2 regions of the Arthrobacter sp. B1I2 genome follow, and region 1 is predicted to be linked to the other one. Evidence: riboswitches for the same ligand, from Rfam matches in the RefSeq annotation. Region 1 holds a riboswitch; the other holds the start of a gene.
The links. Region 1 has a riboswitch for glycine ahead of cycA (D-serine/D-alanine/glycine transporter). Riboswitches for the same ligand answer to the same signal wherever they lie in the genome.
Positions count from the first base shown of each region.

Region 2: it holds a riboswitch for glycine, as region 1 does, so the genes downstream of both, gcvP (aminomethyl-transferring glycine dehydrogenase) here and cycA (D-serine/D-alanine/glycine transporter) in region 1, are expected to answer to the same signal.

Region 1 covers NZ_JAUSYC010000001.1:576,849-582,117, reverse strand. Annotated here, with positions in the region: gene gcvP (aminomethyl-transferring glycine dehydrogenase) at 1-1,350, opposite strand, end outside; glycine riboswitch at 1,511-1,610, opposite strand; glycine riboswitch at 1,901-1,998, shown strand; glycine riboswitch at 1,999-2,094, shown strand; gene cycA (D-serine/D-alanine/glycine transporter) at 2,146-3,687, shown strand; gene purU (formyltetrahydrofolate deformylase) at 3,747-4,628, shown strand; gene QFZ57_RS02695 (hypothetical protein) at 4,792-5,269, shown strand, end outside.
Region 2 covers NZ_JAUSYC010000001.1:199,092-204,360, forward strand. Annotated here, with positions in the region: gene gcvP (aminomethyl-transferring glycine dehydrogenase) at 1-2,724, opposite strand, end outside; glycine riboswitch at 2,912-3,009, opposite strand; gene QFZ57_RS00920 (TetR/AcrR family transcriptional regulator) at 3,104-3,640, opposite strand; gene QFZ57_RS00925 (MFS transporter) at 3,724-5,269, shown strand, end outside.

The sequences.
Region 1 (5,269 bases):
ACCCTGCGCGTCACCCACCGGACCGGCGCCAAAGGCGACGGCGACGGCGGAAAGTGTTGCCGCCGTCGTCGTCTCATCAATGGAGACGCCCACCGTGCCGGAGTCGATGAAACGCAGGTTGATGCCGCGGCCTTCGGCGGCGGTGACCACCTTGGCGGCCTTGCCCGGGACGCGGACCGTGAGCGTGTCGAAGAATGAATCGCTGACGAGTTCGCGGCCCATGGCCGTGAGGGTGGTAGCCAGGACCCTCGCCTTGTGGTGGGCGGTCTCGGCGATCGCCTTCAGCCCGTCCGGGCCGTGGTAGACCGCGTAGAAGGAGGAAACGATGGCCAGCAGCGCCTGGGCGGTGCAGATGTTGGAGGTGGCCTTCTCGCGGCGGATGTGCTGCTCGCGGGTCTGCAGCGCCAGGCGGTAGGCGGGTGCGCCGGCGTTGTCCTTGGAGACACCCACGATCCTGCCTGGAAGGGTGCGTTCCAGGCCCTTCCGGACGGCCATGTAGGCGGCGTGCGGTCCCCCAAAGAACAACGGCACGCCAAAACGCTGGGTGGAGCCGACGGCGATGTCCGCGCCCTGCTCACCCGGAGGAGTGATCAGGGTGAGGGCCAGCAGGTCCGCGGCAACGGTGACCAGCGCGCCGCGCTCCTTCGCTGCGGTGATCACGGCGGACTGGTCCCAGACCCGGCCGGAGACGCCGGGCTGCTGCAGCACAATGCCGTTGATGGTCCCTTCCGGCAGGCCCTGGGAGAGATCGGCGACTTCCACGTCAAAGCCGAGGGCTTCGGCGCGGCCCTTGACGATGGCGATGGTCTGCGGGAGGCAGTCGGCGTCCATAACCGTTTTGCCGTCGGCCGCGGGCTTGGTCTTGTTTGCGCGGCGCATCAGCAGCACGGCCTCTGCCACGGCGGTTGCTTCATCCAGCAGCGAGGCATTGGCCACCGGTAGGGCCGTCAGGTCCTGGACCATGGTCTGGAAGTTCAGCAGTGCCTCAAGCCGGCCCTGGGAGATTTCCGGCTGGTACGGGGTGTAGGCGGTGTACCAGGAGGGGGATTCGAGGATGTTGCGGCGGATCACCGGCGGGGTCACGGTGTCGTAGTAGCCCTGGCCGATCATCTGGACAGCGGTCTTGTTCCTGCCCGCGATCCGGCGGAGCTCGGCAAGGACCTCCACCTCGCTGAGGGCGTCGGTCAGCTTGAGCGCGGTTTCCTGGCGGATGGAGGCGGGAACGGCAACGTCCACGAGGCCATCCACGCTGTCGTAGCCCACGGCCTTGAGCATGGTGTCGACGTCGGCCTGGCGGCGCGCGCCGATATGGCGGTCAACAAACGATGTTGGAAGCGATTGAATCGTCATGAGGAACTCCGGTTCTGGCCGGCCTGAGGTGGCACGGCGTGTGATGGGTTCCTCCCCGCTCTGTATTGGACCTGAGAGATTCCGCGTTGCCTGCTCTTGGCAGGGGGCCGCTTGCACCGTCGGTGAACCGGACTGAAGCCCGGTTGCTTTCCAGAGTCGCCTCGCCATGACGGTACGTGGGCCTGAGAGATTCCTGGGGAGGATTTGCTCCTACGGCGCCTGCCCGGTGGATGCCGGGAGGACTCTCCCGTCACAGCTCGAAAGGCTTATTCAAATGTGGGTGATTCGGCTCACAAGGTATCGGGATATGCGGCCCTCTGGCAAATCGGCGGCAGCGTTTGGGGCTGGACCCGGCATCTGAAGCGCGCTGGCACCTGCTTTGTGTCGGGAGGGGTTTGACATTCGATCGTGACGGACACCACACTGAACCCCGGGATCGGCGCCTGCCAGTGGCTGGCTCAGCGTATCCGGAGCGGCTGGTTGCCGGCGCCCATCCCATCGCATGACGGCTGTGGCCCAAAAGGCTGCGGCTTCCAACTGAACACGCCTTCGACCTGCGGCGGGAGAGCCCTGCCGGTACATCCAGCAGGCGCCGTAGGAGCAAATCCTCCCCAGGAAACTCTCAGGCCCCCGTACCGCCGCGGACAGGCAACTCTGGAAAGCAGCCAGGCATGTCCCTGGCTCACCGACGGTGCAAGCGGCTTTGGCTGCGGAAACTCTCAGGTCCACAACAGAGCGGGGAGGAACCAAATCTTTTGCGGCACCCAAGAAGCCGCTTTATCGATGGAGTTCCTCATGGCGATTCATCCCCCCACGTCCAACGGCGAACCAGCCCGCAATCACGGCGCCACCACGGCAGCCCGCAGCGAGCCTCCCCACCTGGAGCGGCAGCTTACCAACCGGCATATCCAGCTCATCGCCATCGGCGGCGCGATTGGAACCGGCCTCTTCATGGGCTCGGGCAAGACCATCTCCGCGGCCGGCCCATCCGTGATCTTCGTGTACACGATCATCGGCTTCATGCTCTTCTTCGTCATGCGGGCCATGGGCGAACTGCTGCTGAGCAACCTGAACTACAAGTCCTTCAGCGACTTCGCAGCTGACCTCCTGGGGCCCTGGGCAGGCTTCTTCACCGGCTGGACGTACTGGTTCTGCTGGGTGATCACCGGAATCGCGGACGTCATCGCCATCGCCGGCTACTCACGGGAACTTTGGCCGGCCCTGCCGCTCTGGATCCCGGGCCTGGCCACGGTGGCCATCCTGCTCCTGCTGAACCTCGCCACCGTCAAGGCTTTCGGCGAGACCGAGTTCTGGTTCGCCCTCATCAAGATCATCGCCATCGCTGCCCTGATCATCGTGGGTCTCTTCATGATCTTCACCGGCTTCCAGAGCGACGCGGGCACGGCAAGCTTCACCAACCTGTGGAGCCACGGCGGGTTCTTCCCCAACGAATTCATGGGCTTCGTGGCCGGATTCCAGATCGCAGTGTTCGCCTTCGTAGGCATCGAACTGGTGGGCACCACGGCCGCCGAGGCCAAGAACCCCGAGCGCACCCTGCCCAGGGCCATCAACGCCATCCCCGTCCGCGTGCTGCTCTTCTACGTTGGCGCGCTGATCATCCTGATGGCCGTCACCCCTTGGACACAGTTCGCCGCAGGCCACAGCCCCTTCATCGGAATGTTCTCCCTGGCCGGCCTCGGCGCCGCAGCCACTGTGGTCAACCTGGTGGTCCTCACCTCGGCAATGTCCTCCGCCAACTCCGGCATCTACTCCACCTCCCGCATGGTCTTCGGCCTCGCCCAGGAAGGCGATGCCCCTAACCTCTTCAGCCGCCTGTCCAGGAGGAAGGTGCCCAGCAACGCACTGTTCCTGTCCTGCGTCCTGCTGCTCTCCGGCGTCGTACTCATGTATGCCGGCCAGGATATTGGCAAGGCGTTCGAAATGGTCACCACCGTGTCAGCCGTCTGCTTCGTCTTCGTCTGGTCGATCATCCTGGCCAGCTACATCTCCTTCCGGCGCCGGCGCCCGCACCTGCACGCGGCTTCCAAGTTCAAGATGCCCGGCGGCATCCCCGCAGTGTGGGTGGTCTACGCGTTCTTCGCCTTCGTCCTTTGGGCCCTGACAACCCAGCCGGACACGCTCATCGCCCTGCTGGTAACGCCCATCTGGTTCGCCGTCCTCGGCGTGGCATGGGCCATTCTGCGGCGCCGGCCCGCGCACCTGGCCCGCTTCGAGGTCTTCCGGGCTGAGCTTCGCGCCGACGAAGCCGCCGTCGGGCGGAACGCGGGCCGGGATGCTGATCCTGCTGCGCACGAGGCTGAGCAGGCCAGGAAATGACGGCCGGCGGTTCAGCAACTGTCATGTCCGCCGCACAGCCCGCCGCACAGCCGGCCGGAATGCCCGGCGATCCCGAGGGTGCACCGTCACCTGCCACCGATTTCATCCTCACGTTCAAATGCCGGGATTCGCTGGGCATCGTCCAGGCTGTAGCCACGTTCCTCCTGGCGCAGGAGTGCTACATCGTGGACATCAAGCAGTTTGGTGACAAGGCATCGGGTGAGTTCTTCATGCGGGTGCATTTCACCGCACAGGAAGAGTTCGACGGCGGGATGCTGCGCGAGCGGTTCGGTCCCGTTGCGGGGGACTGGGGCATGGAATGGCGGCTGGAGCCGCATAGCCGCCGGCAGCGGATCCTGGTGATGGTGTCCAAATACGAGCACTGCCTGAACGACCTCCTTGTCCGGGCACGGGACGGCGACCTGCCGGTGGAAATCGTTGCGGTGGTCTCCAACCATCCGGACACGGCCGGCCTTGCGGAATGGCACGGCGTTCCGTTCCACCTGATCCCGGTCACGCCGGAAACGAAGCCCGAGGCGGAAACCCGGCTGCTTGAGTTGGTGGACGCGTACGGTGTGGAACTGGTGGTGCTGGCACGTTATATGCAGGTTCTCAGTGACGGCACAACCTCCCGGCTCAGTGGGAGGGCCATCAACATCCACCATTCGTTCCTTCCGAGCTTCAAGGGGGCCCGGCCCTACCACCAGGCCTACGAGCGGGGTGTGAAGACGGTGGGCGCCACCGCTCATTACGTCAACTCCGAGCTTGACGAGGGACCGATCATTTCCCAGCAGGTCATCGAGGTGGACCACACCTACACGCCGGCCGACCTGGTGCGGGTGGGCAAGGATGCCGAGTGCCGCGCCCTGACCAATGCCGTGCGCTGGCACGCTGAAGGCCGGGTCATCCTGTCCGGCGGCCGGACCGTGGTCCTGCGCTGACCTCAATCCCTGTTGCTGCGTCAGGATCCCACGGAATCTGCCGCAGCAGCGGCCCGGTCCTGAGCCACGGACCGGAAAGTTAAGCATGCTTAGTGTCTGTCCACATAGGATGGAAAGAGCACGGCAGCCTACCCGCTGCAGGTCGATTTGAATGAAGGTGACCATGGCCCGGCGCAGCAACCCAGCAGTACGTATTGCACAGGAAACCGCCCACAGAACAATGTTCGATTCGGAGGGCAAGCCGAAGCCCGGCGTCCACAACATGCTCCTGAAGGCGGTGCAGATCCAACGCCCACTGGTGGTTGGCTACATCCGCCGGCTCCAGAAGAAGCATCCACGGGCCACCGCTGCGCAGCTGGCGGACATCGCAGAGCGTGACTACCTGCGTGCTGTTGCCGGCGGCGGCGCCCTGGTGGGTGCAACCGCCGTCGTCCCCGGCGTTGGGACCGTGGCGTCGCTGGGACTTTCCGCCGCCGCCACCGTGGGTTTCCTGGAAGCGACGGCACTTTACGCAACCTCGCTTGCTGAACTCCACGGCATCCGCCTCACCAATCCGGAGAAGGCCGGCACCATGGTCATGGCCATCATGCTCGGTGAGGAGGGCACAGCCCTCCTGGGAACTCTCGGCGGGCAGGCATCCG
Region 2 (5,269 bases), 380 kb from region 1:
CTCGCGCGGGTAGGCACGGTCCCAGTCGGAGCTGACGACGGCGGCCGCCGTGTGGGGTGCGCGGCGCAGGGGCGAGTCCGCCACGGCAAAGTCGCCGTTGGCCACCTGGTCGATCTCCCTGCGGATGCTGATCATGGCCTCGATGAAGCGGTCGATCTCCGCCAGGTCCTCGGACTCCGTGGGCTCCACCATCAGGGTGCCGGCGACGGGGAAGGACAGGGTGGGGGCGTGGAAGCCGAAGTCGATCAGCCGCTTGGCCACGTCCTCCGCGGTGACTCCGGTCCTGGCTGTGAGTTCACGCAGGTCCAGGATGCACTCGTGCGCCACGAGGCCGCCTTCCCCGGTGTACAGGACCGGGAAGTGCTCGTTCAAACGGGAGGCGACGTAGTTCGCTGCCAGCAGGGCGGATTTGGTGGCCTCGGTCAGTCCTTCGCCGCCCATGAGCTTTACGTAGGCCCAGGAAATCGGCAGCACGCCGGCCGAACCGAACCGGGATGCGGAAATCGGCACGTCGGTGGCGCCGGACCCTGCGTTCCAGGTGGTGGCATCGCCCGGCATGAAGGGTGCCAGGTGCGCCTTGGCTGCGACCGGCCCGACGCCGGGTCCGCCGCCGCCGTGCGGGATGCAGAAAGTCTTGTGCAGGTTCAGGTGGGAGACGTCCCCACCGAACTTGCCCGGCTGGGCCAGGCCCACGAGCGCGTTCAGGTTGGCGCCGTCGATGTAGACCTGCCCTCCGGCAGCATGGACAGCGTCGCAGACCTCGCGGACGTCCCCGTCATACACGCCGTGCGTGGACGGGTAGGTGATCATGATGCAGGACAGGACGTCCCTGTTGGCTTCCATCTTGGCCGTCAGGTCGTCGTGGTCGATGGTGCCGTCGGACGCGGTGGCGACGACGACGACCTTCATGCCCGCAAGCACGGCGGAGGCAGCGTTGGTGCCATGCGCTGAGGCCGGGATGAGGCAGACGTTGCGCTGCGCCTCGCCCCGGGAGTGGTGGTAGCCGCGGATCGCCAGGAGCCCGGCGAGTTCGCCCTGGGAGCCGGCGTTGGGCTGGATGGACACCTGGTCGTAGCCGGTGATCGTGGTGAGGTCCGCTTCCAGGTCCGCGATGAGTTCACGCCAGCCTTCGGTCTGGGAGTCCGGGGCGAACGGGTGGATGGAGGCGAATTCCGGCCAGGAAATGGCCTCCATCTCGGCGGTGGCGTTCAGCTTCATGGTGCACGAGCCCAGCGGGATCATGGTGCGGTCCAGCGCCAGGTCGCGGTCGGAAAGCTTGCGGATGTAGCGCAGCAGCTGCGTTTCGGACCGGTGGGTGTTGAAGACCGGGTGCTGCAGGTAGTTGGAGGAACGTTCGACGGCGGCCTCCAGCCCAAATCCCTCGCCCTCGGCAACGGAAGCGCCAAAGACGTCGGCAACCTGGGCCACGATGGCCGCCGTCGTGGTTTCGTCGAGGGCGATGCCCACGGTGTCGCCGTCGATGCTGCGCAGGTTGATCCTCCGCGCCTCGGCGTCGGCGATGATGCCGGCGGCCCGTCCCGGGACCCGCACGGTCAGGGTGTCGAAGAAGCTCTTGTGCAGGACCTCAACGCCGGCAGCCGCAAGCGAGGCCGCCAGGACACGGGCGTGGCCGTGCGCCGTTCCGGCGATCGCCTTCAGCCCGTCCGGTCCGTGGTACACGGCATACATGGACGCGACGATGGCCAGCAGCGCCTGGGCAGTACAGATGTTGGAGGTGGCCTTCTCGCGGCGGATGTGCTGCTCGCGGGTCTGCAGCGCCAAACGGTAGGCGGGAACGCCGGCGTCGTCCTTGGACACACCCACCAGGCGGCCGGGCAGCGAACGCTCCAGGCCCTTCCGGACGGCCATGTAGGCCGCGTGCGGGCCGCCGAAGAACAACGGCACGCCAAAACGCTGGGTGGAGCCGACGGCGATGTCCGCGCCCTGCTCACCCGGAGGAGTGATCAGGGTGAGGGCCAGCAGGTCCGCGGCAACGGTGACCAGCGCGCCGCGCTCCTTCGCTGCGGCGATCACGGCGGACTGGTCCCAGACCCGGCCGGAGACACCGGGCTGCTGCAATACGACACCATTGATGTCGCCTTCCGGCAGGCCCTGGGAGAGGTCCGCCACCTCCACCTCGAAGCCGAGGGCTTCTGCGCGGCCTTTGACGATGGCGATGGTCTGCGGCAGCACGTCCACGTCCAGGACAGTCTTGCCGTCGGCCGCGGGCTTGGTCTTGTTCGCCCGGCGCATCAGCAGCACGGCCTCGGCCACGGCGGTTGCTTCATCCAGCAGCGAGGCGTTGGCGATGGGCAGTCCCACCAGGTCCTGCACCATGGTCTGGAAGTTCAGCAGCGCCTCAAGCCGGCCCTGGGAGATCTCCGGCTGGTACGGGGTGTAGGCGGTGTACCAGGCCGGGGACTCAAGGATGTTGCGGCGGATCACCGGCGGGGTCACGGTGTCCGAGTAGCCCTGGCCGATCAGCTGCACTGCCGTCTTGTTTTTTGCGGCAAGCTTCCGCAGTTCGGTGAGGACTTCAACCTCGCTGAGGGCGTCCTGCAGGCGAAGGGCGGTTTCCTGGCGGATGACCTTGGGTACCGCGGTGTCAACCAGGGAGTCGACCGAATCGTAGCCTACGGCTTTGAGCATGGTGTCGACGTCGGCCTGGCGGCGGGCGCCGATATGGCGGTCTACGAAGGTGGTGGAGGCTGGGGTAACCGGCACGAAGGAACTCCATTTACTCAGGCGGCGAAGGGTACGCCACAGCTAGTCGGGTTCCTCCCCGCTCTGTATTGGACCTGAGAGTTTCCGCGTTGCCTGCCTGGGCAGGACCCGCTTGCACCGTCGGTGAGCACAACAGTCTTTTCGCTCCCGGGGGAGGCAGGAACTGCCTGCTGCTTTCCAGAGGTGCCTCGCCGCGGCGGTACAGGGGCCTGCGAGATTCCTGGGGAGGATTTGCTCCTACGGCGCCTGCCTGTACTTCCGGCAGAACTCTCCCGCCGCAGATCAAAGGCTATTCATTTGTTGAATCATGAGGGCCGGTGACAGCCCTCACAACTTTCTATTGTCCTACGCCGCAACCCCTCCCGGCAAATGGCCCGGGCTACCTGCGAAGCCGTTCCAAAGCGGCCAGGAGTTCCTCCACGTCAGCGGCCGCTCCCCCTTCCGGCGCGGGCGCCACGGACAGCATGGCATTGAAGTACAACCCGTCACCCATGTAGAGGACGGCTTTGGCCAGGCCCGGCCCCACATCCGCCGCGATCTCGTCCAGCCACCGCTGCTGGATGGCCGCAAAACGGCGCCGTGTCTCTTCATGCGCCACTTCCGCAAGCCTGGTGGCGGCCACGATTGCACGGTCCAGCGGGGTGTCCGCCCAGACCGAGGAACGGATGAAGTACGCCGCTGCACCTTCACTGGCCGAAGCCATCGCGTCAGCGTCTTCCCGGGCCAGGCCCTCCAGCCGGTCCAGCAGCACCGCGATGAGCGCTTCCTTGCTGGGAAAGTGGTAGAGGAGGCCGCCCTTGGACACCCCGGCCTTGCGGGCCACTGCATCAAGGGTGGCCGCCCGCTCCCCCACCTCGATCAGCAGGGACTCGAAGGCGTCAAGGACCGCGTCACGGGCTACTGGCTTTCGGGGCATGCCTTCCATCATGCCCTCCACCTGGCGCGAAAACGGAATGGCCGCAATTCCAAACTATACCGTCTGGACGGTATAGTTATTTTATGACAACCTCCACCAACAGCTCCGCACCTGCCCGCGGGGGCACCACCGCATCCCGCTCCCCCTGGCGCGACTGGCTGGCGCTGGGGCTGCTGATGTTTCCCGTGCTGCTGGTGGCGGTGGACAACACCGCACTGACCTTTACCCTGCCCGCCATCACCCGCGCCCTGGATCCCACCGGCGTGCAACTGTTGTGGATTGTTGACGCCTACCCCCTGGTACTGGCCGGACTCCTGGTATCAATGGGAAGCCTGGGCGACCGCATTGGGCGGCGGCGGCTGCTGATCCTCGGCAGCATGGGGTTTGCCGGGCTGTCCGCCGCGACGGCCTTTGCACCCACGCCGGAGTGGCTGATCGCCGGCCGCGCAGCCCTGGGATTTTTCGGCGCCATGCTGATGCCGTCCACGCTGTCGCTGATCCGCAACATCTTCCCGGAGCCCAACCGCCGGAGACTGGCTGTAGCCATCTGGGCTGCCGGATTCTCCGGCGGCGCCGCCCTGGGGCCGATCCTTGGCGGGTGGCTGGTGGAGCACTTCTGGTGGGGCGCCGTATTCCTGGTGGCAGTGCCCCTCATGCTTCCCCTGCTGGCGTTTGGACCGGCCCTCATCCCGGAATCGAAGGACCCGGCCCCGGGCAAGGTGGACGCCCCCAGCATCCTGCTCTCCATGCTGGTCATGGTGCCCGTGGTCTACGGCATCAAGGCAGTTGCCACCGAAGGTCCGGGCGCAGCGGGGCTGGGCACCATGGCCTTTGGCGTGGCAATGGGGGTGGTATTCGTGCGGCGGCAGCACCGGCTGGAGAAACCCCTTCTGGACATGTCGCTGTTCCGGAACAGGGTGTTCAGCATGGCCATCACCGCCAACATCCTGGCCCTGTTTTCCTTCAACGGGTTCATCCTGTTCCTGGCCCAGCATCTCCAGCTCCTCGAGGGAATGAGCCCCTCCGCGGCGGGCGTGGCCATGATTCCGGCACTGGCTGCCGCGGTGGCGGCGGGCCTGGTGGCTGTGCCCCTGGTCCGCAAGGTCCGTCCGGGATACGTGGTGGCCGCGGGGCTGGCCTTCAGCGCCACGGGCTACAGCATGGTGGCCTTCGGGGACCACGACGGCGGACCCTCGCTCCTGCTGGCGGCACTCCTGGTCCTGGCCCTCGGCGTGGGCTCGGCGGAAACCATCTCCAACGACCTCATCCTCGGCGCCGCGCCACCGGAGAAATCAGGGGCCGCCGCCGCGATCTCCGAAACGGGCTACGAGGTGGGCTCCCTGCTGGGGACGGCGGTGCTGGGCTCAATCCTGACGGCGTCCTACCAGCGGAACCTGCGGCTGCCCGCGGGACTGGACGGCACGCTTTCCGGGACGTCCCTGCACAATGCCAGGGAAACGCTTGCCGGTGCAGTGGAGGCAGCCAACCTTTTGCCCGCCTCCCTGTCGGCGTCCGTCGCGGACGCCGCGGCCGCAGCCTTTGATTCCGGCGTGCACATTACTGCGGCCATTGGGCTGGTACTGATGGCGACGGCGGCAGTCCTTGCCGCCGTCGTGCTTCGGAAAGTGC